Regions from separate parts of the Ochrobactrum quorumnocens genome, predicted to be linked through region 2. Evidence: predicted binding sites of a transcription regulator. Region 2 holds the regulator's gene; the other holds the start of a gene.
The links. The regulator LexA, encoded in region 2, represses DNA repair genes until DNA is damaged. The targets are predictions, from matches to a motif close to TGTTCNNNNTGTGTTCNG.
Positions count from the first base shown of each region.

Region 1: CES85_RS11490 (PA0069 family radical SAM protein) is a predicted target of LexA. The motif match lies at 11,609-11,626, and genes of this name have one in related genera.

Region 1 covers NZ_CP022604.1:432,795-447,950, reverse strand. Annotated here, with positions in the region: gene glyS (glycine--tRNA ligase subunit beta) at 1-651, opposite strand, end outside; gene CES85_RS11555 (glycine--tRNA ligase subunit alpha) at 657-1,583, opposite strand; gene CES85_RS11550 (tetratricopeptide repeat protein) at 1,742-3,610, opposite strand; gene CES85_RS11540 (polyprenyl synthetase family protein) at 4,016-5,032, opposite strand; gene CES85_RS11535 (putative signal transducing protein) at 5,188-5,418, shown strand; gene CES85_RS11530 (tRNA1(Val) (adenine(37)-N6)-methyltransferase) at 5,408-6,202, shown strand; gene CES85_RS11525 (GNAT family N-acetyltransferase) at 6,329-6,790, shown strand; gene CES85_RS11520 (putative quinol monooxygenase) at 6,795-7,094, shown strand; gene nhaA (Na+/H+ antiporter NhaA) at 7,105-8,283, shown strand; gene CES85_RS27800 (S49 family peptidase) at 8,386-9,261, shown strand; gene CES85_RS11510 (membrane protein) at 9,392-9,577, shown strand; gene CES85_RS11505 (4-(cytidine 5'-diphospho)-2-C-methyl-D-erythritol kinase) at 9,642-10,553, shown strand; gene CES85_RS11500 (hypothetical protein) at 10,770-11,000, shown strand; gene CES85_RS11495 (glycosyltransferase) at 11,042-11,560, opposite strand; gene CES85_RS11490 (PA0069 family radical SAM protein) at 11,669-12,823, shown strand; gene rnhB (ribonuclease HII) at 12,989-13,651, shown strand; gene CES85_RS11480 (DMT family transporter) at 13,730-14,623, shown strand; gene CES85_RS11475 (F0F1 ATP synthase subunit B) at 14,709-15,156, opposite strand, start outside.
Region 2 covers NZ_CP022604.1:1,211,812-1,226,967, forward strand. Annotated here, with positions in the region: gene pyrG (CTP synthase) at 1-214, opposite strand, end outside; gene CES85_RS15330 (L,D-transpeptidase) at 430-1,128, opposite strand; gene secG (preprotein translocase subunit SecG) at 1,360-1,803, opposite strand; gene tpiA (triose-phosphate isomerase) at 1,981-2,745, opposite strand; gene CES85_RS15345 (peptidyl-prolyl cis-trans isomerase) at 2,959-4,845, shown strand; gene trpD (anthranilate phosphoribosyltransferase) at 4,866-5,885, shown strand; gene trpC (indole-3-glycerol phosphate synthase TrpC) at 5,902-6,702, shown strand; gene moaC (cyclic pyranopterin monophosphate synthase MoaC) at 6,706-7,182, shown strand; gene CES85_RS15365 (molybdopterin molybdotransferase MoeA) at 7,206-8,420, shown strand; gene lexA (transcriptional repressor LexA) at 8,542-9,267, shown strand; partial or broken gene CES85_RS15375 (ComEC/Rec2 family competence protein) at 9,521-12,021, opposite strand; gene gltX (glutamate--tRNA ligase) at 12,272-13,693, shown strand; gene gltA (citrate synthase) at 13,988-15,156, shown strand, end outside.

The DNA of each region.
Region 1 (15,156 bases), 780 kb from region 2:
GAAAGCCTTTTCAAGCTTTTCAACATAGTCGTCAAAACGGCGCACCTTGATCGCCTGACCATCGCTTAAGAAACGATGACCATAGGTCAGGTTGCCGGATTTCAGGCCGTCAATGTCAAACTCCACCACAACCGTTTCTTCGGTTTCAGGGCCGAATGTGCAGAGGATCGATTGCAGCGGACGCACCCAGCGAAGCGCACCCGGCTTTGATGAAGCCGCACCCCAACGCATGGACTTTGGCCAAGGGAAATTGCGGATCACCTGCGGTACGAGTTCCGCGATGATTTCTTCCGCGGCGCGGCCCGGCTTGGTCAGATGAGCAACGTAGAAGTCGCCCTTCTTTGGATCGGAATGCACATGCGCCTGAGAAACATCGCTGAGGCCAGCCTTGCGCAGAAAGCCCTGAATGGCTTGTTCTGGAGCCGTGACGGATGGGCCCTTCACGTCTTCATGCACGTCTTTCGAGCGCACGGTCAGACCGCGAACATCGAGCGTCAAGCGACGCGGGGTCCAATAAGCGGTCGTGGCCTCATAGGTCAGGCCTGCTTCCACCAGACCGTCGGTGATCATCTTCTTGAAATCACCCGCAGCCTTGCGCTGCATACGAGCCGGGATTTCTTCGGAAAAGAGTTCGAGCAACAAATCAGGCATAATAATTACTCGCCCTCACGCTTGAGATTAAAACCACCGGCATCCGTCAACAGGAACGCTTCGCCGCACTGACGCGCGAGATTACGCACGCGCAGGATATAGCTCTGACGTTCAGTGACCGAGATCACGCCACGCGCATCCATCAGGTTGAAGACGTGGGATGCCTTGATGCACTGGTCATAGGCCGGGAAAACGCATTTATGCAGCGAGCCTTCGCCCGTGCTGCCTGCCTTCAAGATCGCAGCGCATTCGTGCTCTGCATCGATGAAATGCTGATGCAGGATTTCCGCATTGGCCATTTCGAAATTGTAGCGGGAATATTCCTGCTCGGCCTGCAAGAAAACATCACCATAGGTAAGTTTTTCTTCGCCTTCGAGGCCGTTGAAGTTGAGGTCATAGACATTGTCCACGCCCTGCACATACATGGCGAGGCGCTCAAGACCATAGGTCAATTCGCCAGCAACCGGCGAGCATTCAATGCCGCAAACCTGCTGGAAATAAGTGAACTGCGACACTTCCATGCCGTCACACCAGCATTCCCAGCCAAGGCCCCATGCGCCAAGCGTAGGGCTTTCCCAGTCGTCTTCCACGAAGCGCACATCATGCAGCGTCGGATCAAGACCGATTGCGCGCAGCGAACCAAGATACAGATCCTGAAGGTTCGGCGGCGATGGCTTGATGATGACCTGATACTGGTAATAATGCTGCAAACGGTTTGGGTTTTCACCATAGCGGCCATCCTTTGGACGGCGCGATGGCTGCACATAGGCAGCTTTCCAAGGCTTTGGCCCGAGCGAACGCAGCGTTGTCGCCGGGTGGAACGTACCCGCCCCCACTTCCATGTCGTATGGCTGCAAAATAGCGCAACCGTGTTCCGCCCAATAGTTATGGAGCGTCAGGATCAGGCCCTGAAAGGAACGGGTGGGATGCATATGTGCTGGCAACGTACTGGACACAGGGTCAGGCCTTGTTATTGAAATGATGGCCCGGTCTAATTTGTCCGTCACGCAGGGTCAAGCATGCGAGCCATTGCGCGCGGTAAAATCAACGCGCAATGAATGATTTGGGGATGGTTTGAACCCTATCTGCGTTAGTTTGCAGCAGGTTTTTCCGTTTCAGGCTTTGCCGGTTCGGCTTTCGGTGCCTCTTCAGCCGGTTTTGGATCAACAGGCTTTGCTTCGGAAGGCTTAGCGTCAGCGGGCTTTGCTGCATCCGCCCGCGAAGGATTGGTTGGATCAGCAAGGCCAGACTTCAGTTTTTCTTCGATCTTGGCGAGTTCTTCCGGCTCCGGTTTACCGGCAATCGCGTGGTTCCACTGGAACGTCGCCTCAAGCTGACGATCCGCACGCCAGTACGCGTCACCAAGATGATCGTTGATGGTCGGATCTTCCGGGCGCAGCTTGACGGCCTTTTCAAGCTCAACGACTGCTTCCGGGTAACGACCAAGCTGATAATAAGCCCAGCCAAGTGAATCGACGATATAGCCATCCTGCGGGCGCAACTCGACGGCCTTCTTAATCATGAGCAACGCCTCATCGAGGTTCTCACCGCGATCAACCCAAGAATAGCCAAGATAGTTCAGCACTTGCGGCTGGTCAGGATAAAGCTCCAGCGCTTTCTTGAAATTCGGCTCTGCCTGATCCCATTCTTTCAAACGCTCATGCGCGATGCCACGCTGATAGAAGACCGGCCAGTCCTTGCGTTCAGGTGACTTGATCTGCTCAACGGCCGCATCATAGATTTTTGCAGCATCGGCAAAGTTCTTGTCCTGCGCATAAACGCCGCCCAGTGCCAGATAGGTGCGAATATCGGTCTTGTCGCGGTTGAGCAAGGTTTTCAACTGCTCAATCGCCTCGCTTGTCTTCTCGTTTTCGGCAAGATTAAGCGCTCGCTGCATTTCTGCATCGCGCCTATAGGGCGATTTTTCAGGAACGCGCGCATAATACTCGACAGCCCTTTCCGGCTGGCGCAGCTTCGCCGAAATATCGCCAAGCTGATAAAGCGTGGCATCGTTATCTGGGCGCAATGGCAGTGACATTTGCAGATAAAGCTTGGCAAAAGCTTCCGCGCCACCACGGTTGATCGCCGTACCAAGCGTATAAAGCACTTCGCCGACACCCTGCTGCGGCGTCTCGATCAGGCGAGGATATTTCTGTCCAGCCTCAATCTTTTCGCGCATCTCGGTGATGGTCATGCGTCCGTTCAGAAGCTCTTCAGCATCTTTCAGAATCTTGATTGCGCCGTCCTTGTCACCCTGACGCAACTTGAAGGAGGCATAAGCCATCACAATGCGTTCATAGGTATCAGGTGCGGCACTACCGCCCGGACGATCATCGATCGCCTGCTGGTAATAGTTACGCGCATCCTGCTTCTGACCCGCAATGTCGGCGATAAGTGCTGCATTATAAATGCGGAACAGGCCATACCACTCAGGGCCGTTGATCTTCACAACATCGGTGAGCGCACGCTTCGGATTGCCCTGACCGACCTTCACCCATGCACCCATAAGGCTTGTCGCGAGCTGATCCATATCGGACTGGATCGACAGCATCAGGAGTGGGCCAGTCTTGCGATATTGCTTTCTGGAAATAGCGTCGATTGCCAGAGCAACGCGCGAAAAGCGTTCAATCTCAGGCTGATTCTTCAGCTCTTCCGCAAGCGGTAGCGCATCTTTGAAACGGCCTTCCGTCAAAAGAGCAAGAAGCAGGTTTTGCTTGATAATATCGTTGCCGGGATCAAATGCCATAGCCTGACGATAGAAGTCGACGGCAGCACCAATATTGTTATCGGCTTCTGCCGTGCGAGCAGCAAGATAAGCGCCTGCAAACGAACCGGCACGCACTTGCGACACAGGATCGGGATTGGTTTTAGCCATTGCCGCATTTGCTGGCAGCGCTACTCCCGCTAGAGCCAAGAGAAGCAATCCGTAAAGCGGACGACGTTTCAATCCCTGCCGCATAAAGCCCAGTCCTCTTTCCAATTCCGTATAAGATCCCCTATTCAGAGGCACCTCAAGCATGGCCTTTTTGGGGTCCTTGCGCAAGAAAAGCATCCGTGATGGATGCTTTTCTTTTCATTCTTACCTTGCATGTCGTTCTCCCGAAACCGCTTCCCACTTTCGGGCAATATGCTCGAAAAAGCATCCGTGACGGATGCTTTTCTTGTTGATTTTGCTCATCATTTCGTCAAGTCGAAGCCTGTTCGAAATTTCAGATTGCGACCGAGTTCACTCTACGCCCTCATCTCAGCAGGCGCATAGCGCCTTGTTAAAGGGCGAGGCTCCAGCGTGTTCTCTCTCGCCTTGCAAGACGCCGCCTTTAGCGGCTCATCAAGATGAGGGAGAGAGAGACCGCTCGATCAAGAATCAATTCACGCGGCTGATGCAGAAATCGATCACTTCGATCAGCGCATCTTTCTCAGGTGTGGACTTCAAAGGCGCCAAGGCGTCACGGGCAATTTCACCAAAATGCCGTGCACGCTGCACTGTATCGGCAATCGCACCGTGCTTGGTCATCAGACCAATGGCCTTTTCAAGTGACGCGTCGTCGCTGGCACCTTCTTCGATTGCGTTCTTCCAGAATGCACGCTCTTCATCGCTACCCCGACGATAGCTTAGGATAACCGGCAAGGTGATCTTACCTTCACGGAAATCGTCGCCAGTGTTCTTGCCAAGATCGGCAGCCGAGCCACCATAATCCAGCGCATCATCAACGAGCTGAAAGGCGAGGCCGAGATTAAGACCGTAATCGCGAAGGGCTGCACGATCCGAACGCTGGGCCTGAGCAATGATTGGACCAACTTCAGCCGCAGCTGAGAAAAGAGCGGCAGTCTTGGCTTTGATCACAGCCAGATATTCGTCTTCGGTGGTTTCCATGTTCTTGGCTGCAGCAAGCTGCATCACTTCGCCTTCAGCGATAACCGAGGCGGAAGTTGCAAGAACATCGAGTGCATCGAGTGAGCCGACATCGACCATCATCTTGAAAGCCTGACCGAGCAGGAAATCTCCAACCAGAACACTGGCCTGATTGCCCCAGATCATGCGTGCCGTACTCTTGCCGCGACGCAAATCGCTTTCATCGACCACATCGTCATGCAGAAGCGTTGCCGTATGCATGAACTCGACAGAAGTCGCCAGACGGACATGGCCGTCGCCTTCATAGCCAAACATGCGGGCTGCTGCGAGCGTCATCATTGGGCGCAGGCGCTTGCCGCCAGATGAAATGAGGTGGTTAGCCACTTCCGGAATCATCTCGACATCGGAACCTGCACGGGACAGGATCATTTCGTTCACGCGGCCCATATCGGCCTTCGTGAGATCGACCAGAGGCTGGACCGATCCTTCCTGTTTCTTTTTCCCGTCGAGATTCAAAACCACACCCAATGTCGTTACTCCTAGCTGCTGACCACACTATGTGTGCGGATCAGAATGCTCAAGACGCTTAAAAGCCCCCTGCACGCCCAAGCTTTTCATTCAGAGCCTGTTCACCATTGAAGGAAGCAGTTGTCAATGCGGTCTATTGATTACACATTGTCGAAATGATCGAACTTATGCGCACAAATGATTCCGTATTGCTGTCCGTCGCCGAAGCGCTGATGAAAGAGGCGGGCATCGTCTATTTCATTGCCGACACGAATATGAGCATCCTCGAAGGTTCGCTTGGCATTATACCGAGGCGGTTTCTGGTCGAAGAAGACAGGCTGGACGAAGCCCGGCGTTATCTCATCGACGCTGGCTTGGAACACGAATTAAAAGACCATGGCAAATAACATTTCCGCGCATCAGCCTGACACGGTAGGTGAAACGCTCGATGTGTTCCATCGTGGTGCATTTCATCTCGTGCAACCCGCAATCAAAGGGCATCGTTCCGGCGTAGACGCAATGATTCTCGCAAGCAGCGTCCCGCAAAGTTTTTCAGGCCAACTCGCTGATCTTGGCAGTGGCGCAGGTGCTGCGGGGCTGGCTGTCGCCGCTCGCTGTAAAAACGCACGCGTCACGCTTATAGAGCGTTCCGGCTTCATGCTGAACTTTGCGCACAAAAGTGTCCGTCATCCACTCAATGCAGCCCTGTTGGATCGCGTCGATATTCTCGAAGCCGACGTTTCACTGACTGGAAAGGCACGCGCTGCCGCTGGCCTTATCGATGATAGTTTCGACTTTGTCATCATGAACCCGCCTTTCAACGAGGCAAGTGACCGTTCCACGCCCGATCCCGTAAAGGCCGAAGCGCATGTCATGCCAGAAGGCATGTTTGACCAATGGTTGCGCACGGCATCAGCAATCCTCCGCCCGGGAGGGTGTGTATCTATTATTGCGCGCCCGGGTTCGCTCGCACCAATACTGGAAGCGCTCACTGGTCGATTTGGCGGGGTTAAAATCATCCCGGTATTGCCGCGTCCCGACAGTGCGGCTATCCGCATTGTGATTATGGGCATTCGCGGTAGCCGCGCTGGCCTCTCGCTGATGCCAGCACTCATTCTTCATGGCGATGCAGGCAATGATTTCACAGAGCGCGCAACCGCTATCAATAACGGGCAGACTTCGCTGCTTTAAAAAACACTTACAGCGGTTCCAGTTGAGATTGAATCACTGGAACTGCCGTAACTAACTGTTTTACGCATTGTCCGACGCAAAACCGCTTCGCACTTTTGCGGGAAATTCTTTAAAGACGAGGCTTCTATGGAAATCAGACCAGTCAGAATTGATGATGCCGATGACATGAGCAAGGTGCTTAAAGAAATCATCGACGCGACCGGACGGCAGCGGCAATATGACCGTGATCATGTCATCGAACTCTATATTTCCGACCCGAACCGCATAGAATGTCATGTGGCGGTTGCCGATGGTGAAGTATTGGGGTTCCAGTCGCTGAAACATGCGACCGAAGGCAATCCATATGGCGTCGCTGTCGGCTGGGGCATTATCGGCACTCATGTCAGCCCGCGTGCAGCGCGCAAAGGTGTCGGATCGGCTTTGTTTGCCGCAACACGCCAAGCTGCAACAGTTGCAGGGATTATCGATATCGACGCGAGTATCGGCGACAACAATGACATGGGGCTCGCCTATTACGAAGCGATTGGTTTTCGTACATACCGAACCTCACCGGGCAGAATCTGTAAGCAATATAAAATGGAAAATTGAAGATATGCTGCTGATCGTTGGAACAGTGCGGGTATCGGCCGAAAACTTAGATGAAGCACGTCCTGTGATGCAGCGCATGATCCAAGCAAGTCGCGCGGAAAATGGCTGTATTGAATACGCCTATGCTCAGGACATTCTTGATCCCGGTCTCATCCATGTAAAAGAACTCTGGCTGGATCGGGTTTCACTGGACAAACATTTCACTTCTGGCCACATAGCAGACTGGCGTTCCGAATGGCCAAGACTGGGCATAGCGGATCGAAATCTCATGCTCTACGAAGTAGAAGCTCCGGAAATAACCTGAAAAGAAAATAATGACGTCCAATCCGAAGCCCGTTCGCCCCATTTCCATCATGCGTCGCTTTCTCGATAGTGAATCAGCCGGTGGCATAGCGCTTATGCTTTCCGCAGCACTTGCACTCATCGTCGCGAATTCGCCTTTCTCAAAGGCCTATTTCGACGCTTTGCATTTCTACATTGGGCCACTCAGCATTGCGCATTGGATCAATGATGCGCTGATGGCCGTCTTCTTCCTGCTGGTCGGGCTTGAGATCAAGCGTGAGTTTCTCGATGGTCAGCTTGCAAGCTGGCCCAATCGCATGTTGCCAGGGATTGCCGCTGCGGGTGGTGTTATTCTCCCCGCTCTGATTTTTGTCGCATTCAACTATGGCGACCCGGAGAAAGTACGTGGCTGGGCTGTACCATCTGCCACCGACATTGCTTTTGCACTCGGCGTTTTATCGCTGCTGGGTTCACGCGTGCCTTCGAGCCTCAAGGTATTTCTGGCAACGCTTGCGATCCTTGATGATCTGGCGGCTGTTGTCATCATCGCAATTTTCTACACTGCCGAAATTTCCATGCCCTATCTTGGCGCAGCTTTCGCAACGGCTGCGGTGATGTTTGCCATGAACCGCCTCGGCGTAGCCAAATTGCTGCCTTATCTTATCGGTGCGGCCGTGTTGTGGTTCTTTGTGCTCAATTCCGGTGTCCATGCGACTGTCGCAGGGGTCGTGGCGGCGCTGATGATCCCGCTCAAGCCTGCCAAGGCCAAGCCAGACGATATGAGCTCGCCGCTCCATATCCTCGAACATGCATTGGCGAAGCCAGTTGCGTTCTTCATCGTTCCCGTGTTCGGCTTTGCCAATGCAGGTATTTCCTTTGCGGGGATGAGCCCTTCCATCATCTTTGATACGCTGCCGCTCGGCATCATGCTTGGTCTGTTTATCGGTAAGCAGATAGGCGTGTTTGGCGCAGCTTGGCTTGCGATCAAATCAGGGCTGGCACAAAAACCAATGGGCGCAAGCTGGGCTCAGCTTTATGGCGTTGCGGTTCTGTGCGGTATTGGCTTCACAATGAGCATCTTCATCGGCCTCTTGTCGTTCCCGTCGGAACTGTTGCAAGCCGAAACGAAAATCGGGGTTCTCACCGGCTCCGCCTTGTCGGCAATATGCGGCTACGTAATGCTGAGAATGCTGGCAAAGCCGAAAAAGTGATACGCAATGAATGCCCGGAACAATTTTCCGGGCATTTCTCTTTGTATTTCCGAGATTGATTTCTACATTTGAGTGAAGAAGCTTTTTCAACTGGAGTTTGATTTGTCTGGAATATTGACCCGTTTCATTCCGCGTCGTTTTCGCAAAAAAGAAATTGAGATTCCTGTTGTGCGCCTGCATGGCGCCATCATGACTGGCGGCTCTTCTTTCCGGCCAGCACTCTCGCTTGCCACCGCAGCAGGCGTTCTGGAAAAGGCGTTCACCGACAAGGAGACACCGGCTGTTGCCATTTCTGTCAATTCGCCCGGAGGCTCACCGGTTCAGTCGCGTCTTATTTATCGCCGCATCCGCGATTTGGCCGATGAGCATCAGAAACGTGTCTTCATTTTCGTTGAGGATGCTGCCGCATCAGGCGGTTATATGATTGCGCTTGCAGGTGACGAAATTATTGCCGACCCCTCTTCTATCGTTGGTTCTATTGGTGTCGTTTCGGCATCTTTCGGCTTCCCGGAATTGCTCAAAAAGATCGGTGTTGAGCGTCGTGTCTATACCGCCGGCCAGAACAAAGCCGTGCTCGACCCTTTCCAGCCAGAGAAAAAGACAGATATTGATCGCTTGAAAAAGCTTCAGCTTGAAATCCACGAGACCTTTATCGACATGGTGAAGGAACGTCGCGGAAGCAAGCTTGCAAATGACCCCGATCTATTCACGGGTATGTTCTGGACCGGCATAAAGGCCAAGGAAATCGGTCTTATCGACGGGATTGGCGATATGCGCAGTTTTTTGCGCAAGACTTACGGGGACAAGGTGAAGCTCAAACTCATAGAGCCAAAGCGCGGATTGCTTGGACGCAAGGCACCAAGCGTCGAAATGAGCCTAGGTCTGGGTCTAGATCCAGCCAGTATTGCAGCCAATCTTGGTGAGGGCTTAGTGTCGGTTGCCGAAGAAAAAGCACTCTGGGCACGATATGGGCTTTGAATTCCATCGTTTCACCATGATATGATGCATAAAAGGGCGGATCAGTGTTATGCTATTCGCCAAGACTTTTCCCTGCGTGATCCCGAAATGGCATTTTCGAGATCTTGTGCAAGCCTGAGGACTAGAGGCCATGCCCCAGCTTATCTTTCTGCTGTTGATCATCGCTGCCGCCTGGTACGGCTATCGTTCGTTCAAACGCGAAGCGGTACGCGTTACCCAGCGCGTGCGCCGGGCAGAAAAAGAAGCGCAGAACCGCGCTCACGGCACGCTCGTTCAGGATCCTAAGACCGGCGAATATTACGTCAAAAAAGATTAAGGCGTCGTGCGCCGTAATGGGCGCACAAGGGCTGTTCTAACGGCTTAAATTACTGCTTTTCTGAATGCATCATTTTGTTGAGGCCGCCACTCTGGTTCGTCATCCTGTTCATCGTGTGGCACCGGCCAAGATTAATCTCGCGCTGCATGTAACAGGGCGCAGGGATGACGGTTATCATCTGCTCGACATGCTGGTAGTGTTCGCCGATTATGGCGACCGCATAAGCATTGAAGAAGCGCATCATGACAGTTTCAGCATCGATGGGCGCTTTGCGCATGGCATACCGCTTGATAGCGGCAATCTGGTCATCAGGGCACGCGATGCATTGAAGCAATATGCGGGTCGCGATCTCACGCCCGTTGCCATTCATCTTGAAAAGAACCTGCCAGTGGCTTCAGGCATTGGTGGTGGCTCAAGCGACGCAGCAGCAACACTTCTTGCGCTCAATGAAATCTGGCAACTCGGCCTCGACTTAGACACACTGACTGAACTTAGCCTCAAGCTCGGTGCTGACCTTCCTATGTGTTTGCATGGCGCGGCTATTGGCACTCCACTTGTTGCGCGCGGCATTGGTGAACACCTGACTACGGTCGCGCAAATGCCGCCTCTTCCCTTGCTGCTTGTTAATGACGGCACTGCTGTTGCAACACCCGATGTCTTCGGAGCGTTGACAAAGCGCGACAACTCTTCCCTCCCGTCGCCTTCAGAAAGCGACATAGAAACCATCTGTGCCTATCTCGGCTCAACCCGCAACGATCTTCTGCCCGCCGCGCTGACACTTGCTCCACAAATCGAGAATAAGCTTGATCTGTTGCGTATGCGAGGCGCACTTTTTGCACAGATGTCGGGCTCGGGTGCGACGTGCTTTGCCATCTTCAACGACCAGCAAAGCGCGGATGATGCGGCTTCCAAAATTCGGGCGCAAGAGCCTGACTGGTTTGTGGTTTCCACCCAAACAACTGCATCGTCGTTCTGACGTCAGATAGCCACTTTTCTACCTCATACTGTTCACATATACTTGAATAAATTGCGCCTCATTGGTCGATTGAGCCAATTTCAAGGCTTATTGTCTACTTATATGAATACAATGCGTGAACCATTTGCGATCTAGGCGCAGCCCTTTGAAAGGCCTATCTCTCAATCATCGAAACGACGAACACACCGTCGCTTCCCAAATTCTAGGAGATAGAAAATGAAAAAGTTTGCTCTTGCTGCCGTAGCCGTTGCTCTTAGCGCCGGTGCTGCTTTCGCTGAAAATCCACGTGTTGGCGAACCTGCCGATCTTTATGCAAATGACCGTACACCCGTTGCAACCCAGCAGGTTGATAACACGGCAACCGCTTCGATTGGTCAGACGACTACCTATCAGGACGGCTCCGCTCATCGCTTTGGTGATGCATCGCCTTCAAGCTATCAAAACTAAGACCGGCGCAAGCAGGTCAGATACAAAAAGGCGAAGCCTCTTCAGGCTCCGCCTTTTGTTGTTTGTGGGGGCATAATGATTTGCGGCAACCTCACAGGCTTCAACTGGCGCGGCAAGTCTGCCAGTTCGAGCCAACTCGATGGCAACGGCTTGAATGCATCGAGCCTCATGAGCAAACCAGAGTCCAAGGATGACTTGCGCGCAAAGAGCTTACCAAGCAATACCAAGCGCGCCTCTTGCGGTAAAGTAAACCGTGCCGGAGCCCGACTTGCACCCATATGGCGACGCACAGCTTCTTCCCAGCCATCCGACAATGTTGCCCCAGGTTGCAAAGCCAGCAGCCACTCCGTTCGCAACGCACCAAGCGCCTCGCTCAACTCATTTTCGCTATAAAGGGCACAGCCTGCACCTTCTGCCACCAGCCTTGTCTCATCGGTCGAGCCTCGATCGACAACGACAACGCGACGCAAAAGCCCCTCGACGACTGCGGGCACCAATGCCGACAACGTGTTCGCCAAAAGCTTTTCAGAATTTTGAGTGACGATAAGAACAGAAAGCATGATCCGTTCTATATCAAGACCCTGTGGTCGAAAAGCTGCCTTCTTATATGTTCTTGCTTTGTTCCGATCTTTGCGATAGGAATAGATTCATCAACAAGAGAGTCGGTTATGGAAATCATCCAGCAGGCAGATAAAGCAGCATTCGGAATAGGGCGCGCGGAACATGCCAATGCGCTTGTGAGCGAAGCAGGCCTGCGCATTGATCATTCACGACGCCGCGGACGCGGTGCAGGCATCAATCCCACCGGACGATTTGAACCCACCACACGACATGAATTTGACGATGGCTGGGAGACGCTTGAAGACCTTCCACCTTTCAAGACAGATGTTCAGGTTGAAAAGCCGCGTACCATCATCACACGCAATGATTCACCTGACATAAGTTTCGATCGGTCCATCAATCCCTATCGCGGTTGTGAGCATGGCTGCATCTACTGCTTTGCACGGCCAACGCATAGCTATATGGGACTCTCAGCGGGCCTTGATTTCGAAGCCCGGCTATTTGCCAAGCCCGATGCACCACGCTTGCTTGAACGGGAACTGGCAAAGCCCGGTTATCAGCCAAAGACCATAGCCATCGGCACCAATACCGATCCTTATCAGCCCATTGAGAAAAAATGGCGCGTCATGCGCGAGATTCTCGAGGTGTTGGAAGCTGCCAATCATCCCGTTGGCATTGTTACCAAATCGGCATTGGTCGTGCGCGACATCGATATATTGAGCCGCATGGCAGAGAAAGGCCTCGCCAAGGTTGCACTTTCAGTGACCACACTTGATGCCAATCTTGCCCGCACAATGGAGCCGCGCGCCTCGACGCCGACATTGCGCTTGCTGGCCATTCGCAAGCTCACCGATGCTGGCATTCCCACAAATGCAATGATGGGCCCTATCATTCCCGGCATCAACGATCATGAAATTGAGCGTATTCTGGATGCGGCTTACGCACAAGGCGCACGCGAAGCAGGCTATGTCCTCTTGCGTCTGCCGTTGGAAGTGGCGCCTTTGTTCAAGGATTGGCTCTTGCGCAATTACCCTGATCGTTATCGCCATGTGATGTCGCTGGTGCGTTCCATGCGTGATGGCAAGGATTATGATGCCGAATGGGGCAAACGGATGCGTGGCACTGGGCCTTATGCCTGGCAGATCGGACGCCGCTTTGAGATCGCTGCCCGCAAGCTCGGTTTCAATTCTAAACGGCTTCATCTTCGGACAGATCTGTTTGAGCCGGTCGAAAAAGGTGGCAAGCAGCTTTCGCTTTTTTAAGCTTGCGCGCTCACCGTCTCGATCGTGAGCAGTTTGCATGAGTTACGCGCTGCGTATTTAATCCCCGTCTGATGTCCATTTCAGACGGAAGGTCCCTGCTTTTACGCCACCTTCCTCGGCAGGGACCTTGCGGAGAACCAGAAGCAATGCGAGCATTGCCGCCAAATGAAACGCTTGTCTTCTGATTCTCCGCTCCTTTTCGACATCCCGCTTGCACCAGACTTCTCGGAAGAGAAGAAACATCTGGCAAGCGGCCTTCTTCATATTGCTGGCATCGATGAGGCGGGACGCGGACCTTTGGCCGGCCCAGTGGTTGCAGCGGCTGTGGTGCTTGATCCCAATGATTTGCCTGACGGACTGGATGATTCCAAGCGGCTTAAGGCTGCCAAGCGCGACGCGCTATATGAGATCATTCTTGCCAAGGCATTGACGGTCTCAGTCGCAAGCTTAAGTGCGCGCAGCATTGACGCCAGCGATATTCGCAAAGCGGCGCTCGAGGCGATGCGCCGTTCATTTCTAGGCCTTACTCTCAAGCCTTGTCATGCGTTGATTGATGGACGCGACGTGCCGCCAGGCTTGACTTGCCCCGGATCCGCCTTGGTGAAAGGCGATCAACGCTCCATTTCCATTGCTGCTGCCTCCATCGTGGCAAAGGTTACACGAGATCGTATGATGGCTCGCAGCGGTGCTGTTCACACACCCTATGGATTTGAGGTCCACGCCGGTTACGGCACGGTCAAACATCGCTCAGCCATTGAAGCAGTGGGGCCGGTTCCGGGAATTCACCGCTATACATTTGCACCTATCAAGGGGCGCTATTCCTGCTGACAGTTCGGTGTGCACCGAAACGTGTGAGGCGACAAGCTGCTAAGAAGCAATGAGGCCGTTCTTACATGCAGGACCAGAATGATCCAGAAAACCAATATCGCCGTCGAACTCGGATTGCTGCTTTTGCTGGCAACTCTATGGGGAGCGTCCTACAGCTTCATCAAGATCGGCGTAGAGACAATCCCGCCAATTACACTAATCGCTACCAGAACACTGATTGCAGGCCTTATACTCATCGTCATAATCCGGTTGCGCGGTTTGAAGCTGCCGACTGATGCCCTCACCTGGAAGCGCTTTCTGTTTCAGGCCTGCCTTAACAGCGTCGTACCCTTTACCGCGATCGCATGGGCGGAGCAGACGACTGATGCAGGTCTTGCGGCGATCCTTAACTCAACGACGCCGATCTTTACATTTCTCATCACGCTCCTGATCACACGACACGAGGCTGTAACCAGCCGCAGGCTGTTCGGCGTTGCGGCAGGTCTTGCAGGCACCAGTCTCATTATCGGCGTGCAGGCGCTTGCTGGACTGGGCAACGAATTGTGGGCACAGCTTGCAATTGTCGCTGCGACTATCTGCTATGCAGGTGCCGCCATCTTTGGCAGAAATTTTAAGGGCCTTGATCCGATGTTGCCTGCAGCAGGGTCTCTCATCAGCGGCGCGATCATTCTGATCCCGTTGAGCCTCGTCATCGACCGACCATGGACCCTGACACCCAGCGCTAACTCGCTCTTCGCATTGCTCGCCCTTGCTGTGTTTTCGACCGCGGCGGCTTTCACTATATATTTCCGGCTTATTCAGACGTTGGGCTCGGTCGGCACCACAGCGCAAGCCTATCTCCGCGTCCCCATCGGTGTCGGTATTGGCGTAACCTTTCTGGGAGAAAGGTTGACATCAACCGCATGGTTGGGATTGGCATTCGTGATTGCAGGCGTCGTCGCGATGACATTACCAGCGAGGCGAATACCGTAAAAACTTGGCTGGTCTCTCAATCGGACAAACAAAAACGCCGCCCCTTTCGAGGCGGCGTTTTCTAAATTTCAGTAAGTCACTGAGCTTAGTTCAGGTTGGTCTTAACCTGACCGAGCGCATCCTTGAACAAGGTGCCTGCTACCTTCGTATCAACCTTGTCGGCAACGATCTTGCCGGCAGCAGCGATCGCCAGATCAACAGCCGAAGCGCGGACTGCATTGATTGCATCGGTTTCAGCGGTTGCAATCTTCTGCTCTGCGAGCTTGTTGCGACGAACAACAAATTCCTCAGTCGAGCGCTTTGCGTCTTCAAGAAGCGCCTTTGCTTCGCGTTCAGCAGCGGCGACAATGTCACCAGCTTCTTTCTCCGCTTCCTTGCGCTTGCGATGATATTCAGCAAGAAGCTGCTGAGCTTCTTCGCGCAGAGTGCGGGCTTCTTCCAGTTCCTTCTTGATATTCTCGGCGCGCTCATCGAGCGAGCGTCCGATCATGCCTGGAACCTTCAGGTAAACAATCAGTGCAATGAAGAGGAGG
Region 2 (15,156 bases):
GATCAAGGTCTGTTTCAGCACCATCGTCAGTGACGAACACCTCACCATGCTGGTAAGGCGACATCGTGCCAGGGTCGACATTGAGATAAGGGTCGAGTTTACGGATACGCACGCGGTAACCACGTGCCTGAAGGAGTGCAGCTAGAGCTGCTGCGGCAATGCCTTTTCCAAGGGAAGAAACCACGCCGCCTGTGATGAATACATATCGCGCCATGGGCTTATGTCGTTAGACCCTTCTGATTGATTCCGCCACTAAAAAAATGTGCGGTTGGCGTTTTTTCCAGCATCTTCACATCTGATTACGCGCATAAAGCGAAATGTCAGACGTAAATAACGAAATACGTGTGCGTGAAATTTGACACTTCAGTTTTATACGCGCACAAAAAAAGCCGGGAAGAATCCCGGCCTTTCGGGTATTTTTAAGCAAGATCAGAGAACGACGACTTTTGCGCCCATGCCGACGCGATCATAGAGATCCAGAATGTCGTCATTGGTCATACGGAAGCAACCGTTCGAAGCCGGGCTACCGATTGTCCATGGCTGAGTGGTGCCGTGAATACGGATATACGTATCCTTGTTGCCCTGGAACAGATACATGGCGCGTGAACCAAGCGGATTGCCCGGACCACCATCCATGCCGTTCTTGTAACGGCCATACTGCGCAGGATTGCGTTCGATCATTTCCTTGGTAGGAATCCAGCGCGGCCATTCGCGCTTCGCGCTGACGGTCGCGGTTCCCTTGAATTCAAGACCGACTTTGCCAACAGCAATGCCGTAACGGCGCGCAGTGGTCGAGCTTTCAACGAGATAAAGGAAATACTTCGACGGATCGATTACGATCGTACCTGCTTCGTAACCAGTGAAGGTAACGGACTGCGCCTGATAACGCGGGTCGATGTTGTAGCGGTTAAGGCCGACCTTCTTCGCAGCACCTGCGTTCGAAGCGCTCTTCTTTTTCTTCTTGGCAGGCTTTTCCTTGGCGTCGCTAGCCACAGCGACCTGCTGAACACCTGTTGCCGCAGCGGTAAGCTCGGCTTCAGCACCGGCCACACCTGCAGCAAAACTTGGGCCCGTAAGTCCAATGCAAAGGCTTGCAATGCCAGCCATCAAAATAAAACGTGAAGACATGATCTTTTCCCGAAAACCCAAGCAATGCGGAAAACACCTGTCGCAGTATCGCGTTCAGGCTTTCGCTCTCCATACTTTAAACAGTCGCACTACTCAATTATCCACAATGGCTATCCCGCACGATTCGAGTGGGGCTATTGCCGGCGTGCAACACTTTGCGAACTCAAGTTTAACAAAAAGAAAACCGGCCCTTTCGAGCCGGTTTTCAAATTTCTGAGATTATAAAGCTCGTTACTGGGAGCTTGGAACCTGTGGAGCCTGCGGCTGCGTGCTGTCAGGCTGCGTTGGTGCAGTCGTTGGAGCCGAGCCAGAAGCAGGCGTTTCCGTCTCATTGGTACGCGAAGACTCGCCACCAAGCTGATTGAGAATGCCGCCGCCAGTACCGGTTCCACCGGCTGGAGGATTCTGTGTGCTGCCAGCAGCCGGAATACGGTTCAGAATGTCCGTAGGCTTTTCGCCGTAACGGGCCATGATACCGAGAACAAGCGAAGTGGCAAAAAAGCCAATCGCGAGAATAGCTGTCGTACGGGTCAGCGCATTAGCTGCGCCGCGTGCCGTCATAAAGCCCGAACCACCGCCGATACCAAGGCCACCGCCTTCGGAACGCTGGATGAGCACAACGCCAACAAGCGCCAGAACGATCAACAAATGAATGACAATGACTATGGTCTGCATAGGTTACGGTCTTTATATCTCTGGACTAATGCGTAACCGGGAAAAACCACAAGATTTCCGCCCCGGATAGCGATGATACAAATAGATAGAGCGGCTCTTTACACGCTATTGTGTGATAATCCAAGCCCTCTGCCCCAGATAGATTGGCCCCAGATAAACTGAGGACGCAGATACTTCTCACAGATTGCGATAGGTTTCGCATATGGCGAGGAAGTCCGTTGCTTTCAAGCTGGCTCCGCCCACCAATGCGCCATCAACATCGGGCACGCTCAACAATTCAATGGCGTTGGCCGGTTTAACCGAACCGCCATACAGAAGACGCAAGTGCGCACCACTGGCACCGAAGCGCTCGGTCAGCTTCTCACGTATAAAAGCGTGAGCGGCGCGAACGTCTTGCACAGTTGGCGTCAAGCCTGTGCCAATTGCCCAAACTGGTTCATAGGCAACAATAGTATTTTCGGCTTTCACACCTTCTGGAAGTGAAGCGGCAAGCTGATCGCCGATCACGTCAAGCGTGCGGTCTGCCTTGCGCTCGTCAGCCGTTTCGCCAACACAGACAATCGCTATAAGACCAGCTGCCCATGCAGCTTCGGTTTTGCTGCGAACAAGATCATTGGCTTCGCGGTGATCTGTGCGGCGTTCGGAGTGGCCAAGAATGACATGGCTTGCACCAGCTTCTTTAAGCATCTGCGCTGAAACATCGCCGGTATGCGCGCCCGACACCTTTGGATGACAATCCTGTCCACCCAATGCGACGGTTTCACCTTCAAGCGTTTCAGCCGCTCGTGAGAGCAATGTAGCAGGAACGCAGATGACAGCGTCAAGCTTACGACCCAGATCGGAACTCAGGCCCGCAGCAATCGCGCGCAGTTCCGTTAGGGATTCTCCCGTGCCATTCATTTTCCAGTTGCCAGCAACCAGCGGACGGATTCCCGGAGTCATATCATTCTCCTCGCCTTGAACGGCGCCAACCTGCTAAAACAGGTATGCGGCGCCAAATTTTGCCACTGACTAAGCGTATTCGTCACGCAATGCAACGTTCTTGGTGGTCTATACTCAATGAGAACTTGCATCGGGGCCTAGCTTAAGGTTATCCCCTCACACGGCTTATCTTTATCGATGGCCGGGCTATGTTTTGTTCTTAAAGGGTTTCCAATGCTCGACAGTATGCGTGATGCCGCCAGATCCTGGGTTGCTAAGCTTCTTCTCGGCCTCCTCGTTCTGAGTTTTGCAGTCTGGGGCATCGCAGATGCATTCCGGGGCGACACGTCTGGCAGTGCAGCGCTCAGCGCTGGCAAGTCGGAAGTGAGCGCAACAGATTATCGCTTTGCCTATGAGCAACAGCTGATGCGTTTATCGCAGCAGTTCCGTCAGCGACTGACCCGTGAACAGGCTCAACAGCTCGGCGTTGAAAATCAGGTTCTGGCACAGCTCGCAGCTGGCGTCGTCCTGGATGAACAGGCTCGCAACATGCAGCTTGGTCTTTCCAAAGACGGTATCGCGCGTCTAACTGGTGAAGATCCATCATTTCAGGATGCAAGTGGCAATTTTAGCCGTGCCCAGTTTGATGCGGTTTTGCGTCAGTCCAACATTCGTGCGCAGGACTATCTCGACAATCGTGCAAAAGTTGCTCGTCGCCAGCAGGTTGTTGAAGCCGCTACCGATGGCTTGAAAATGCCGAATACTATGTTGAAAGCGCTTGCTCTTTATCAGGGTGAAAGCCGCAGCGCCGATTACATCACCATTCCTGCCGAAAAAGCCGATGCAGTTCCTGCCCCATCTGATGAAGCTCTCAAGGCTTACTTTGATGAGAACAAGGATGAATACAAGGCTCCAGAATATCGCAAGATCACCTATGTGAAGCTTGAGCCTTCGGACATTGCCGATGCAGCTGCAGTCACGCAGGACGAAATCAACGAGTATTATGAAAAGAATAAGAGCCGCTTCAGCACCACTGAAACGCGCACCATCGAACAGTTGAACTTTGCAGACGAAGCTGCAGCTCAAGCCGCGCAGCAGAAAATTACAGCTGGTACGAGCTTTGTTGATATCGGCAAAGAACAAGGCAAGAGCGAAGCCGATCTGGTTCTCGGAACCTTTGAAAAGTCTGCTCTTCCTGATGCGACTATCGCTGAGGCAGCATTTGCACTCAACGAAGGCGGTGTAAGCGACGTGGTCAAGGGTGCATTCGGCCCGGTTATCCTCCGTGTCACCAAGGTGAATGCAGCGAACGTCAAGTCGCTATCGGACGTTGAAGGCGAAATTCGCGATACCGTCGCAACCAACATTGCAATCAGCAGCATCAACGGCATTCACGATTCTTACGAACAGCAGCGTTCAGACGGCGCAAGCATGGTCGAAGTTGCCAAGGGTTTGAGCCTCAAGACTGTCACTATCGAATCCGTTGATGCCGAAGGCAACGATCCTGCCGGCAACGCTGTTGAACTACCAAACTCCGAAGCGCTTCTCGCTGCTGCATTCCAAGCTGAACAAGGCTTTGACAACGACGCTCTGACAATGGGCAATACCGGCTACCTTTGGTATCAAATCGATGGCACCACCCCTGCTCGCGACCGCACGCTTGACGAAGTCAAGGACAAGGTCGTAGCAGCATGGAAGGGTGACGAGGCTGTGAAGCGCCTGAACCAGCGCATGGAAAATCTGAAGAAGCGCCTCGACGGCGGTGAAACGCTTGACGCGATTGCCGCAGAAGCGGGTGTTGAAAAGCAGACCAAGCGCGGCATCACTCGGAACACCAACGATGCTGATTTCAGCTCTGCTGCGACCGCACAGGTCTTCCGTGGGCCAAACGATCACACAGGTACGGCTGCAGCTGCATCTGACGATGCACAGATTTTGTTCAAGGTTATCGAAGTCACAGAACCAACTGCTGCGGGTCCGGAAGCAATTCCTGAACAGCAGCAGACCTATCTGTCGACCACGCTTACCGATGACGTTCTCGAACAGCTGGTTGGCGAATTGCAGAAGCAATATCCGGTGCGGATCAACCAGACCGTCATCAACAACGCATTGGCCTTCTGATCAGCGGCGGACATGAAATAATGGCTGACTTAAAACCCTATATCTCCAAGGCTGCCTCCGGTAATCCATTGTCGTTTGAGGATTCCAAAGCAGCCTTTGACATCATGATGTCCGGACAGGCCACCCCATCGCAGATCGGTGGTTTCCTGATGGCTCTCCGCGTTCGTGGTGAAACAGTGCCGGAGATTGCCGGGGCTGTTGCGTCCATGCGTTCGCGCATGTTGCCGGTATCCGCACCAATTAACGCTGTTGATATCGTTGGCACCGGCGGCGACCAGTCCGGCTCCTACAATGTATCGAGCTGCTCGGCTTTCGTCGTCGCAGGTGCAGGCATTCCCGTTGCCAAACACGGCAATCGTGCCCTCTCATCGCGTTCGGGTGCCGCCGATGCGCTCGCAGCCCTTGGGGTCAACATAGATGCCGATGCAGATACGATTGGCCGCAGCATCAATGAAGCTGGTCTTGGCTTCATGTTCGCACCGACTCACCATTCCGCTATGCGGCATGTAGGTCCATCGCGTGTTGAACTCGGCACCCGCACGATTTTCAACCTGCTTGGACCGCTATCAAACCCGGCAAGCGTCAAGCGTCAGCTGGTCGGCGTATTTTCGGCAGAATGGGTAGAGCCTTTGGCGCAGGTCCTCAAAGAACTTGGTTCTGAAACCGCATGGGTTGTCTATGGCGATGGTCTAGATGAGATGACCACGGCAGGCACCACGAAAATCGCAGCGCTTGAACACGGTACGATTCGCACATTCGAGATTGAGCCTGAAGATGTGGGCTTGCGCCGTGTCGATATGTCGGAACTCAAGGGCGGCGAAGCCGAAGTAAACGCCAGAGCTCTGCTTGGCGTTCTCGAAGGAGATCAAAACGCCTATCGCGATATCGTGTTGCTGAATTCTGCGGCAGCACTCGTCATTTCAGGTAAGGCAAAAGACTTGAAGGACGGCATTGCTCTTGCCGCGCAATCTATCGACAGCGGTTCAGCACTTGCAGTCCTGCAAAAAGTTATCGCCGTCTCCAACGACAAACCGCTCTGACGGAGAGGATCAAACCATGTCCACCGACATTCTGCGGAAAATCGAAGCTTATAAGCGCGAAGAGATCGCTGTCGCCAAGGCTCGCCTTCCACTTGAAGAAGTAAAAGCGCAGGCTAAGGATCAGCCTGCGACACGCGGCTTCTTGAAGGCACTTGAAGCAAAGCGCGCTGCAAACAAGTTTGCGCTTATCGCCGAGATTAAAAAGGCAAGCCCGTCGAAGGGCTTCATTCGCCCGGATTTCAATCCACCGGCACTGGCCAAGGCCTATGAAGAAGGCGGTGCTGCCTGTCTTTCCGTGCTGACCGATAAGCCATCCTTTCTGGGGGCACCAGAGTTTCTGACGGCTGCACGCGATGCCTGCTCTCTGCCAGCTCTGCGCAAGGATTTCCTTTTCGATACCTATCAGGTCTATGAAGCGCGCAGCTGGGGTGCAGACTGTATTCTGATCATTCTCGCAAGCGTCGATGACAATCTCGCCAAGGCGCTTGAAGAAACCGCATTTGAACTCGGCATGGATGCATTGATTGAAGTGCACGACGAAGAGGAAACAGAACGCGCGCTCAAGCTCTCTTCGCGCCTCGTCGGCGTCAACAATCGCAACCTGCGCACATTTGAAGTCGACCTCGCGGTTTCCGAACGTCTCGCAAAGATGGTTCCTTCGGATCGCCTGCTGGTCGGCGAAAGCGGCATCTTCACCCATGATGATTGCCTGCGTCTCGAAAAATCGAATATCGGCACCTTCCTCATCGGCGAAAGCCTGATGCGCAAAGATGATGTTGCGACCGCAACCCGCGAACTTCTGACCGGCAAGGCCTGAGATATGGCGACCAAGCTCACCCATATCGACCAGACAGGCGCTGCCCATATGGTCGATGTTGGGGACAAGTTTGAGACTGAACGTCAGGCCACGGCAGAAGGCGCAGTCAGGATGAAGCCGGAAACGCTGGCGCTTATTCTGGAAGGCAATGCAGCCAAGGGTGACGTTATCGGCGCCGCACGGCTCGCTGGCATTATGGCCGCAAAGAAAACGTCAGATCTTATTCCGCTTTGCCACCCTCTGATGTTGACAAAAGTATCGGTTGATATCCAGCCTGATCTGACACTTCCCGGTCTGCGTATTCGTGCTACTGCAAAGCTTAAAGGCCGCACTGGTGTAGAGATGGAAGCCTTGACTGCTGTTTCCGTCACCTGCCTGACCATTTACGACATGGCCAAAGCAGTTGATCGCCATATGGAGATCACCGACATCCGTGTTTCGGCAAAAAGCGGCGGCAAGTCAGGCGACTGGAAAGCCTGAACATTCAGACGAGAGGAAACCCTATGTCCCTTCTCCCGGTCGATGAAGCACTTGCCCGCATCCTAAGCGCCGCTGAGCCGCATGGTTTTGAGCAGATACCACTTGCTTCAGCCGGAGGCCGTGTTGTTGCCGAGCAGGTCGCTGCGAAACTACTCCAGCCGCCATTTGATTGTTCCGCCATGGATGGCTATGCGCTCATCGCGCCTCAGAATGTTGAATATCCGATTGAACTTACAGTGATCGGCGAATCGGCCGCTGGAAAAAGATTTGAAGGCAAGCTTGCCGCTGGTGAAGCTGTGCGTATTTTCACCGGTGCACCTATGCCAGTTGGCGCTGACTGCATCGTCATTCAAGAAGACACCGAGCGTTCTGGTGACAAACTGACGATCCAACAAGGGCTCGATAAAGGCCGCCACATTCGGCGTGCGGGCCTCGACTTTGCACCCGGCGACACTGTTCTTCCAGTTGGATGCGAACTTGACGCCCCGGCGCTATCTCTTGCTGCAGCGAGCGGCAATGCAACGATTTCTGTTTTCAAGCAGCCGCGAATTGCCATTCTCGCCACAGGCGACGAGCTCGTCCCACCCGGAACAATTCCCGGACCTGATCAAATTGTGGCCTCCAATAGCGTGGGAATAGCCGAGATCGTGCGTCGCGCAGGTGGCAAGCCTGAAGACATGGGCATCATCGTTGACGACCCCGCCAAAATCGAATCAGCGATAAGCCAAGTGCTCGACGATGGCATCGATATCCTTGTCACTATCGGTGGCGCATCAGTAGGTGATCGTGATTACGTGCATGGCGCGTTGAAAAACAGCGGTGTTGATCTCGATTTCTGGAAAATTGCTATGCGACCCGGCAAACCGCTGATGTATGGCCGCAAGACAGTTTCAGGCAAAACAGTGCACGTCATCGGCCTGCCGGGAAACCCTGTTTCTAGCCTCGTTTGCGGCCTCGTATTTCTACGTCCATTGGTAGCCAAGCTATCCGGCACGGATTTGACCGCAGATATTCGTCCCGCAAAGCTTGGTCAGGCGATGAATTCTAATGATCACCGGCGCGATTTTGTTCGGGCAACAGTCGAACAGGACACTGATGGAACATTGATCGCAACACCTTTTCCTCTCCAGGATTCGTCGATGCTTTCTGCCTTAGTCCGCTCCAATGCGCTGCTAATCAGAGATGAAAATGCACCAGCTGCAGCGACCGGTGAATCGTGCTTGATATTGATGCTGTAACGAACCTATCCAATTCCGCCAGTCCGTTAATCATTTTAAAACCATTGCAGAACAAGACTGGAACATATAGTGTTCGTTCTGGTTTTGTTTTTATTTGATTCTGGTCTGGAGGGTGTAGCGCATGTTGACCCGTAAACAGCACGAGCTTCTGCTGTTCATTCATGAACGTCTTAAAGAGACGGGCATCCCTCCGTCTTTTGACGAGATGAAAGAGGCTCTCGATCTAGCCTCGAAATCGGGCATTCATCGCCTCATCACGGCCTTGGAAGAACGTGGCTTTATCCGCAGACTCCCAAATCGTGCACGTGCATTGGAAGTGCTCCGTCTGCCAGATTCCATTGCTCCCGGACTGAATTCGCAAAAGAAATTTGCGCCAAGTGTGATTGAAGGCAGTCTGGGCAAGGTGCCACCTGCCCCCGTGCCTGCGCGCCCTGCTCCGACAACAGCCAATGACGACGTATCGACCATGGTTTCCATCCCTGTGATGGGTCGTATCGCTGCTGGTGTACCAATCTCGGCGATCCAGAATCAGACCCATTCGCTCAGCCTTCCGCCAGAAATGATTGGCGCAGGTGAACACTACGCGCTTGAGGTCAAGGGCGACTCGATGATCGAAGCCGGAATTTTCGATGGTGATACTGTCATCATCAAGCGCGGCGATACAGCCAATCCAGGCGAAATCATCGTTGCACTGGTGGATGACGAAGAAGCGACGCTGAAACGTTTCCGCCGCAAAGGTGCGTCCATTGCGCTCGAAGCTGCAAACCCTGCCTATGAGACGCGGATATTCGGTCCTGACCGTGTTCGTGTGCAGGGCAAGCTGATCGGACTGATCCGACGCTACTAGAGCGCCGTGCGCCCTCTTGGGCGCACGAAGAACGCTCTCAACTATTGAATCTACCCATCCTGAAATGTGTAAAGCATTTTTCGGACAAGATGCGCACTAGAGCATATCTCCCAAAAGTTGGAACCGGTTTTGGTATAAAGATATGCGTAAAAACAAACAGTTAGGCGAATTTCTAACGATTCATCTTAAACAGGAAATGCGCTAGGATAAAAACTTAGAGCGTTTTTTGTTAAATCAAAGAAACGCTCCGGAATTATTGCGGAAGATCAGAGCCGATTGCATTTTCTGTTCCAGCTTTCTTCCGATACTCACGATCAGGCAAGCCGCGCGCCGCTCGTGAATAAAGTCGATAGAGATGCCAAGGTCTTGTAGGTGCATCGACTGAAAAGCTCAGTTTGTCCGCATAGTCGCTGATATTCCGAGGTACAGCAGGCGCGAAACGATAAGCCTCACCCTCACTGACTGGTTCTTGCCCCAAAAACTTTGCCTGAGCCACTTTGTCTGCGTTTAATTTTTGTCCAAATCTTATTTCAAGAGTTCCTTTGAGGGCTAATTCTTGCCTGCCGATCACGAGCGCGTTGGACCGCTCACAGCTTAGTTTTTTTCCGGCAATAGCAAGAATAACAATATCCCCCACATTACAGGCGACCTCGCGCATGTCTTCCTGGGTGGTATAGGCTAGCATTCGACCGTCCCGAAGGGGAATGGTACAGAGGCCGTCCTCACAAAGGAAAGCGTTCTCATCAACGGGAACGGGCTGTTTTTTCATTATGTGCGGAGAAACAAACGTTTCAACCAGATAGGCTGTCTGCCAGTTCTGTGCTGTGAATTGCGGTGGCCTGCTGCGATTAACAGCAAAATTCCCATCCGACAGTCGCACCGCCACAAACTTCGCATCTTCACTGACAAGAACATCAGGCATCGGCGTCCGAATGAATGCGATCAGTCCCAACACAACGAATGGAAGCGCCAGTAACCGCAGCCGAGTTGTGAAAACAACAGCAATCAAAAGCGCAACTGTCCAGAGAATGAGCGTGATGACTGGCATGACACCGGGATTGCCATCGGGCGATAGGCTGGCGACGAATTCCGCAATATGTCGCACAAGTAGAACGCCAAACCCCATGACCTGTAATGGCAGCCAATCGAGTTGCAGGGGCATCAACAATAGACTCAAGACTGCAAATGGCATCACCAGTATCGAAATAACCGGCAAGGCTAGTACATTGCCAACAAGCCCCAAAGGGGCGGTATTGTTGAAATGGTAAGCGGCAAATATCCCGCTGGCCACACCCGCTACAATTGATGTCGCAGCTGTGGCGATCGTCGGCGCTAGTATTCTTGACAGAATCCCGCGCGGCGATGCCGTGCGGTTTTCCATACCTGACTGTTTGCGGGCCTTCCTTTCACTCCACCAGGCGAACGCCGCAATCAGTCCCGCCGTTGCTGAAAATGACATCTGAAAACTTGGACCCAATATTTCGTGCGGCGAGATCGCGATCATCGCTATCGCTGAAATCGCCAGATTGCGCATACTGATAGCCGCTCTGTCAGCCAGAAGCGCGCAAAGCATCACAGCAATCATCACGTAGCTGCGCTGTGCCGCCACATCGGCTCCAGACATGGCGAGATAGAACGTACAACTCAGCAGCGACAGAAAAGCAGCATATTTCTTGACGGAGTATCGCGCGCTGAAGGCCGGAAACAGGGCAAACAGGGACCGCAACGACATCATGACCACTCCTGCAGCCAACACCATATGCAAGCCAGAAATCGATAGGATGTGCGCAAGCCCAGCCTTGCGCAGATGCTCATTGTCTCCTCACTGATCCCCGCCCGCTCGCCGGCGATCAGCGCTGCTGCAACGCTGCCATCTTCACCGGACAACACCTCTGCAATCCGCTCTGAAACATGTACGCGTAACTGTGCTATAGAACCGGAAATTTTTGCGGCCATATTACTTGGGCCGGGTACATCTACAATTTTCGGCGTCCCCAGAAAAAAGCCGTTTGCGCCGATCCCACCGAAATAAGCGTGAAAGCCAAAATCGTAATTTCCAGGCCGCACCGGACCGGACGCCACGCGCAGACGTGCAAAACCGTTCAAGCCGCTTCCGATTGTCGTTGAAGCTGGAATATCGCGCGCAGTAATCCGGATGCGTTGCGGCGAATAACGCAACTTGGGCGTTTGCGTTTCAATCAAGTCAAGCGTGACGCGCCAGCTGCCATTGTCCCGATATTCGAGAGCAACTACCCTCCCCGTAACGCGGGTCGCCACTTCGGAACCGAGCATCTGGGTTCCGCGTCTCTCTGTTTCGATCTTTCCCGCAATTATTCCCAGCTGGAGTGCCATCACGAGCGTCAGAAGCTGCGATACGAGGAAGTGTTTGCGAGAAAGAAGACGAATAAGAACAGACGCTGTGAGAACCGAAAAAAGTGGCAGCCACGCAGGTTCGAACGAAACTGAAAAATAGATAACCGCTCCAACACCCATGAAAACCGGAAACAGTAGGAAAAACATCCCTCTGCCGATTTCCCGCGTCATGGCTGCAGAAAAATTCTGCCGGACAATGGATGCCAGCGCCGTTAGCCGTTCAGACGGTGTTTGTTGTCTTGACGGCTGAACTGGCGGTGTTTGTTCAGTTGGTTTATAAGGTAGCCATGGTTCGGGCAATAAGGAACGCGCAAGACCGTCGGGCATGTCTTTGACAAACACCCGTTCATTAATCTCCTGCGTTTCGCTTATGCTCGTCATGCCCCCGCCTGACTGCAAAAGTGTTCCCCGATTTCTCAAGAAGAATACCGGATTAGCGCGAAAGAAACTTCAAGCCCTTGCGCGCTGTGCTGCCTATGGTACATGAACGCCAGCCAAAATCGAGAGGGTTCCCGCATCGAGAATCCTTGACGCCCGTAGACTGAGTGCAATCGGGCGCTACATATTCAAAATTCCGCCTCGCACTGCGCATCCGCTGCAGCCCAACGAGGCCTGTTATAGTGGAGCTGTCATGTCGAAACCGGTCGTAACCCGTTTTGCCCCTTCGCCCACGGGTTTCCTACATATTGGCGGAGCCCGGACCGCCCTGTTCAACTGGCTTTATGCCAAGCATAGCGGCGGTAAGATGCTGCTACGCATCGAAGATACAGATCGTGAGCGCTCCACTGATGCTGCAACGGCAGCGATCCTCGATGGCCTCACATGGCTAGGTCTTGATTGGGATGGCGATGCCATCTCACAGTTTGAACGCGCCCCACGCCATCGCGAAGTAGCCGAAGAACTGGTCGCTAAAGGCAAAGCTTATTATTGCTATGCGACACCAGCCGAACTGGAAGACATGCGCGAAAAGGCACGTGCCGAAGGCCGCCCACCGCGTTATGATGGTCGCTGGCGTGATCGCGATCCATCCGAAGCACCAGAAGGTGTAAAGCCGGTCATCCGAATCAAGGCACCGCAGGAAGGTGAAACCCTTGTTCGCGATGCGGTTCAGGGTGATGTTCGTTTCCCAAACAAGGACTTAGATGATTTCATCATCCTTCGTTCCGACGGTACGCCAACATATATGCACGCCGTTGTCGTCGATGATAATGATATGGGCGTCACCCACATTATCCGCGGCGATGATCATCTGACCAATGCTGCGCGTCAGACGGTGATTTATGATGCGATGGGCTGGGAAGTTCCTCAGATGTCGCATATTCCGCTCATTCATGGTGCGGATGGCGCGAAGCTCTCCAAGCGTCACGGCGCACTTGGCGTCGATGCATATCGCGCCATGGGTTATCTGCCGGAAGCTCTGCGCAACTATCTGGTTCGCCTTGGCTGGAGCCATGGCGACGATGAAATCATGTCGACCGAACAGATGATCGAGTGGTTTGACGTGAAGGATATAAACAAAGGTGCTGCGCGCTTTGACTTCCAGAAGCTGGAAGCAATCAATGGCCTCTATATGCGCAACAGCGACGACAAGGCACTGTTTGATGCTCTGATCGCTGTCTTGCCTGAGATCGAAGGCGGCAAAGAACTTGAAGCCTCTCTGGACGACAAAGGCCGTGAACAGCTTCTCACAGCAATGCCCGGTCTAAAAGATCGTGCAAAGACACTCGTCGAACTCGCAGACGGTGCTAAGTTCATCTTCGCCAAGCGCCCACTTGCATTTGATGAAAAGGCCGCATCCCTGCTTAATGACGAAGGCCGAGCAGTGCTGGCGGCTGCCCTTCCGCATCTGGAATCAGTCAAAGAATGGACTGTGGAAGCACTTGATGCGGCGGTTCGCACCCATGCTGAAGCCACAGGCTTGAAGCTTGGAAAGGTGGCACAACCACTGCGCGCTGCCCTTACGGGTCGCGCTACATCTCCGGGTGTATTCGATGTACTGTTTGTGCTCGGTCGTGAAGAGTCACTTGCACGCATAAAAGATCAAATCGTTTGAACTGTTAGCATTCACGCTGACGTGACAAAACGGGCTTAATTAGTCCAAATTACGCATTGCATCGCAAAATCATTGGGATAGTTTGGCGGTCGAAATCGTTTGGATAATACGTTCAAAACTAGTGGTCTGATTCCGACATTTGCGCCCTTCGGTTACAAGTATCGGAATAAAAAAGACCACTAGCAAGTTTCCCGCGCAAGCGGGAAACATTCGGAATTTGCGAAAGACAAGTTATAACGACGATTAAAATTCAGCCGTCGCAAAGACGGCAAAGTGGACACGAAAGGAAACACGATGTCAGATAAGACAGCTAGCTTTACCCTCGACGGCAAAACGTTCGACCTGCCTGTACGACAAGGCACTGTCGGGCCGGACGTCGTTGACATCGGTCCACTTTACAAGAATGCGAATGCCTTCACTTACGATCCTGGTTTCACGTCGACTGCTTCGTGCGAATCCAAGATCACCTACATCGATGGCGATGAAGGCGTATTACTCTATCGTGGCTATCCGATTGATCAGCTTGCTGAACACGGCGACTTCCTCGAAACATGCTACCTGCTGCTTTACGGCGAACTGCCAACGGCAACTCAGAAAGCTGATTTCGATTATCGCGTGACCCGTCACACGATGATCCATGAGCAGATGACGAAGTTCTTCACAGGCTTCCGTCGTGATGCGCATCCGATGGCCGTGATCGTAGGCTGCGTTGGCGCAATGTCTGCGTTCTACCACGACTCGACCGATATCACCGATCCACATCAGCGCATGGTCGCTTCGATCCGCTTGATTGCCAAGGTGCCAACGCTGGCTGCGATGGCCTATAAGTATCACATCGGCCAGCCGTTCATGTATCCGAAGAACGACCTCGATTTCGCGTCGAACTTCCTACACATGTGCTTCGGCGTTCCTTGCGAAGAATATAAGGTCAATCCGGTTCTAGCCCGCGCTATGGATCGTATCTTCATCCTGCATGCAGATCACGAGCAGAACGCTTCGACGTCGACTGTCCGTCTGGCCGGTTCATCAGGCGCAAACCCGTTCGCGTGTATCGCAGCCGGCGTTGCCTGCCTCTGGGGCCCTGCTCATGGTGGCGCAAACGAAGCCGCGCTTAACATGCTTGCTGAAATCGGCTCGGTTGACCGCATTCCAGAATTCATCGCCCGTGCCAAGGACAAGAACGATCCATTCCGTCTGATGGGCTTTGGTCACCGCGTTTACAAGAACTACGATCCACGCGCCAAGATCATGCAGAAGACCTGTCATGAGGTTCTCGGTGAACTCGGCATCAAGGACGATCCGCTTCTCGACGTCGCTCTGGAACTGGAAAAGATCGCTCTGACCGATGAATACTTCATCGAAAAGAAGCTCTATCCAAACATCGACTTCTATTCCGGCATTACACTGAAGGCGCTCGGCTTCCCGACCGAAATGTTCACGGTTCTGTTCGCGCTCGCCCGTAC